Regions from separate parts of the Sphingomonas daechungensis genome, predicted to be linked through region 1. Evidence: predicted binding sites of a transcription regulator. Region 1 holds the regulator's gene; the other holds the start of a gene.
The links. The regulator LexA, encoded in region 1, represses DNA repair genes until DNA is damaged. The targets are predictions, from matches to a motif close to GTTCCNCNCTTGTTCT.
Positions count from the first base shown of each region.

Region 2: a site for LexA is predicted at 1,103-1,118, ahead of uvrA (excinuclease ABC subunit UvrA). Genes of this name have one in related genera too.

Region 1 covers NZ_BAABJC010000001.1:2,888,674-2,891,139, forward strand. Annotated here, with positions in the region: gene ABD928_RS14930 (ComEC/Rec2 family competence protein) at 1-494, shown strand, start outside; gene ABD928_RS14935 (DUF4242 domain-containing protein) at 547-819, shown strand; gene ABD928_RS14940 (VOC family protein) at 821-1,168, opposite strand; gene lexA (transcriptional repressor LexA) at 1,168-1,815, opposite strand; gene ABD928_RS14950 (peptidylprolyl isomerase) at 1,892-2,466, opposite strand, start outside.
Region 2 covers NZ_BAABJC010000001.1:2,446,025-2,448,490, forward strand. Annotated here, with positions in the region: gene uvrA (excinuclease ABC subunit UvrA) at 1-1,090, opposite strand, end outside; gene ABD928_RS12785 (M13 family metallopeptidase) at 1,328-2,466, shown strand, end outside.

The DNA.
Region 1 (2,466 bases):
TCGCGGTCGGGGCTGCCGCCGCTGCCGTTGCGCCATCGCCGGATGTGCTGATCACCGGCGACGGTCGGCATCTGGCGATCGTCGCCCCGGATGGAACGCCGATGATGCTTCGCGATCGGTCCGGCGATTTCATGCGCGATCTGGTGAGCGAGGCATCGGGGTTCGACGACGAGCCCGGACTGCTCGCAGAATCATCGATCGGGTCCTGCTCGCGCGATTCCTGCGTGGCCGTCCTGAAGGCCGGGGCGCGGAACTACCGCCTGCTGGCAACGAGATCGGCGAACAGCATCGACTGGAAAGCTCTCACGGACGCTTGCGCAGAGGCCGATATCGTCGTGTCGGATCGTTGGCTTCCGAAAAGCTGCACGCCGCAGTGGCTTAAGTTCGACCGAAAGTCGCTTGTTGAAACGGGTGGATTGGCCATCTTCCTTGATGACCAGCCCCGTGTCGAGACGGTGTCCCAGCGCGTCGGTGATCACCCCTGGGCCGAGTGACGCTCCTTGCGAACTCGGCTATCGTCGAGCGTCGCGGAATTGGAGACGTGATATGCCGCAATACGTGATCGAGCGTGATATGCCCGGCGTCGGTTCGCTAGGGCAAAGCGATCTCAAGGGGGCGTCCCAGACCAGTTGCTCGGTCCTTCGAGAACTCGGGCCAGAAATCCAGTGGGTGCATAGCTACGTCACCGACGACAAAATCTACTGCATCTATCGCGCGCCCAACGAGGAAATCATTCGCGAGCATGCCGAGCGCGGCGGCTTCCCTGCCAACAAGATCAGCGAGGTTCGCAACGTCATCGACCCGACCACCGCTGAATAGGCTAATCCGCGGTCTGCCAGACGGCGAGTTCGCTTCCCGACGGATCGATGAAATGGAACCGGCGACCGCCCGGAAAGGCGAAAATGGGCTTGGCGATAACGCCACCGGCTTTCGATACTGCATCGAATGCGGCTTCGAGATCGTCGACACGAATGACGGGCAAGGGCGCGGACAAGGCTTCTTCGGGCTGACCGTTCAGGCCGACGTCCACGTCACCGGTGGTCGTGGCGGAGTAATCCGGGCCGTAGTCGGTGAACGCCCAGCCGAAGGCCTTGGCGTAGAAGCCGCGCGTAAGCTCGTAAGCCGTTGCGCTCGGCAATTCGACGTAGTCAATCCGCGCCGCCGACATCAGTAGCGCCGAATGAGGCCAGCGAGCCGCCCCTGAATGCTGACCCGGCTCTCATTGTAGCGCTGCGGCTCGTAGCGCGCGTTGGCCGGATCCAGGCGAATGGTTTGACCTTCGCGTCGATACGTCTTCAACGTCGCCTCCTCATTGTCGATCAGCGCCACCACGATCTCTCCGTCGCGGGCCGTATCGGCTTTCCGGATCAGTGCGAAGTCGCCGTCGAGGATGCCTTCCTCGATCATCGAATCCCCTGAAACTTCAAGCGCGTAATGTTCGCCCGGGCCGAGGAGTGCTGCGGGAACCGCAAAACCCTCCGTTCCCTGGAGGGCTTCGATCGGCGTGCCGGCGGCGATGCGGCCGTGCAGAGGGATTTCAATCGTGTCGTTGGCTGCTGCAGGCACGACCGGGCGTGGAGCGGGCGCGGCAGGGGCCGACGACTCCGGAAGCTTCAAGACTTCCAAGGCTCGCGCCCGATTGGGCAGGCGGCGGATGAACCCACGCTCCTCAAGAGCCGAAATCAGACGATGGACGCCCGACTTGGACTTGAGGTCGAGAGCTTCCCGCATCTCGTCGAAACTCGGCGAAACGCCGGAGTCGTTGAGACGGGTGTTGATGAAGCGGAGCAGTTCGTGCTGCTTGGCAGTTAGCATCGCGCGGCCAATCCCCCTGGAACAGACAGGGAACGTGTAGGCAACAAAATGTTAGCCGTCAATACGACCGCAGACTTTAGCTACCGGTGCTCGTGATCCGTGCTTTCGACGCGGTGATTGCCTTCTCGTTCCGCTTCACGCCAACCGTCTGGCGCATGGCGTTGGTGAACTGCGCGCCATACTCCTCCGCCAGCGCTTGCTGCATTTCCTGCTGGGTACGTCCGATGAGCGCGGGCTGGTTCAACGCATTCCCGGGAATGATCTTGTCCACCTTGACGACGTAGAAGCCTTCGCCCTGACCGCCGGCGACCAACCGCGATTTGCCTTCACCGAGGATGAAAAGCATCGCCAGGGGAGGCGGGACCTGGCCCTGGAACTGGCTCAGCTGGATGCGCCGCGCATTCACCGGCTCGACCTTCACGGCCACCGGAGCGCCCTTCGATGCGTCTGCGAGCGAGCCCTTGCCGACCTTTGAAGCAATGGACTGGGCGAGCTGCTGCGCCCGTTGCGATGCCTGGCTGGCGATCCAGTCTTGGGTTACGCGATCGCGAATGCTCGCCAGCGGGGCCGGGGCAGCCGGAATAACCCGCGCCGGCGCGACCAGGACATAGCCGCCGTCATTCGGAAGCGAATCCACGACGGGTTCATCGC
Region 2 (2,466 bases), 440 kb from region 1:
CCTCCTCCGGCAGGTCGGCCCATGGCGTTTCGAGGTCGAAATCGTAGGCGCGGGCGAGCGAGCTCAGCACCTGCATGTAATAGGGCGAGGGCGGGTTGGACTTGGCCCAGGGGACGACGGCGCCCTTCTTGATCGACAGCGCGTGGTTGGGGACGACGAGGTCCTCGTCGAACACCAGCTTCTCGCCGAGGCCGTCGCAGGCGGGGCAGGCGCCCTGCGGCGCGTTGAAGCTGAACAGGCGCGGCTCGATCTCGGCGATGGTGAAGCCGCTGACCGGGCAGGCGAACTTCTCCGAGAAGAGGATGCGGCCGGGCGGGGAGTAGTCGAGCTTCATCCCCTTCGCGGTCGGCGCGTCTTCGGCGTCTGGTTGCGGGTCGGCGGGGTCGAGATAGGCGAGGCCCTCGGCGAGCTTCAGCGCAGTCTCGAAGCTGTCGGCGAGGCGCGGCTCGATGCCTTCGCGGACAACGATGCGGTCGACCACGATCTCGATGTCGTGCTTGTACTTCTTGTCGAGCGCCGGCGCGTCCTCGATGTCGTGGAACTCGCCGTCGATGCGGACGCGGGTGAAGCCGGCCTTCTGCCATTCCGCGAGCTCCTTGCGATACTCGCCCTTGCGGCCGCGCACGACGGGCGCGAGCAGATAATGGCGGCTGCCGTCGGGCAGGCCCATCACGCGGTCGACCATCTGGCTGACCTGCTGCGCCTCGATCGGGAGGCCGGTCGCGGGCGAGTAGGGAATGCCGACGCGCGCCCAGAGCAGGCGCATGTAGTCGTAGATCTCTGTGACCGTCGCGACCGTCGAGCGCGGGTTTCGCGAGGTAGTCTTCTGCTCGATCGAGATGGCGGGCGACAGGCCGTCGATATGCTCGACGTCCGGCTTTTGCATCATCTCCAGAAACTGACGCGCGTAAGCCGAGAGGCTCTCGACGTAGCGGCGCTGCCCCTCGGCGTAGATGGTGTCGAACGCGAGCGAGGATTTGCCCGAGCCGGAGAGGCCGGTGATGACCGTCAGGCTCTCGCGCGGGATGTCCACGTCGACCGCCTTCAGATTATGTTCGCGCGCCCCGCGGACGGAAATATGAGTCAGCATCAGCCGGTTTTCGTTCCGTTTATGTTCTGGTTAAACGAGCCACCGCTGATGGTCAACGCGGCTTAAGTCCATGTGGGTTCGCGCGGCGGATTCTGCAACTCATCGATAGCATTGGCGCGTTTGTCGATGCCGGGTATCTGCAGGTGCAGTGACGGCCGAAGTCGCGCCGTCAAATCAAACATTTGGGGGCAAATGATGATTCTCTCTTACCGGCGCCGTGCATCGCGGTTTGGCGCAATGCTTCTCGCGTGCAGCGCACTCGTCGCCATTCCCGCTTCGGCGCAGGAATCGCCGACAACCGTCCACTTCGGCAAATGGGGTGTCGACCTGTCGACCCGCGACCTGTCGGTGAATCCCGGCGACGACTTCCAGCGCTACGCCGCCGGCAAGTGGATGGACGAGAACGAGATCCCGGCCGACAAATCGCAGAACGGCGTCGGATCCGAACTCGCCGACCGTAACCAGGAGCAGTTGCGTGCGATCGTCGCAAGCTCTCCGGCGAACAGCCAGATCGGCGCATTCTACGCCAGCTACATGGACGAGGCGCGGCTGGAGCAGCTCGACGCTGCGCCGCTGAAGGCTGACCTCGACCGCATCGCGGCGATCAAGACCAAGGACGAGTTCGCCAAGAGCATGGCCGACAGCTTCGCCGACTTCGGGTCGACTCTGTTCGGTGTCGGAGTCCTTCCCGATCCCGCCAATCCAACCATCAACATCGCGTTCGTCGGCTCGGGCGGGATGGGCTTGCCCGACCGCGACTATTACTTGCTCGACAAGTACAAGCCGCAGCGAGACGCTTACCGCGCTTACATCCAGCGTACGTTGGAGCTGACCAACACGCCGAATGCATCGGCAGCGGCGGACGAGGTGCTCGCGTTCGAAACGGAGATCGCCAAGGTATCCTGGCCGCAAGCCGACCTGCGCGACCTCGACAAGCTCAACAATCCCATGACCGCCGCGCAGCTCTCCGCTTACGCGCCCGGACTGGATTGGAACCGCTATCTTTCCGAAACGGGCGTCGTCGCTCCGAAGTATATCGTCGGGGACAATACGGCGGTGAAGGCGGTAGCGGCGCTTTACGAGACGACGCCGCTGGAAACGCTGAAGACCTGGCAGCGGTTCAAGGTCACCGACCAGGCCGGCAACTATCTTTCCAAGCGCTTCGTCGATAGCAAGTTCGCCTTCACCAAGACGCTGAGCGGAGCGAAGGAGCTTCGCCCTCGCTGGCGTCGCGGCATCGGCGAAGTCGACGGCCGGCTCGGCGAATTGCTTGGTCAAACTTACGTCGACAAATACTTCAGCCCGCAATCCAAGGCCGCGATGGAAGAGCTGGTCGCCAACCTTAAAAAGGCGGCGGCGGTCCGGATCCAGGAAAA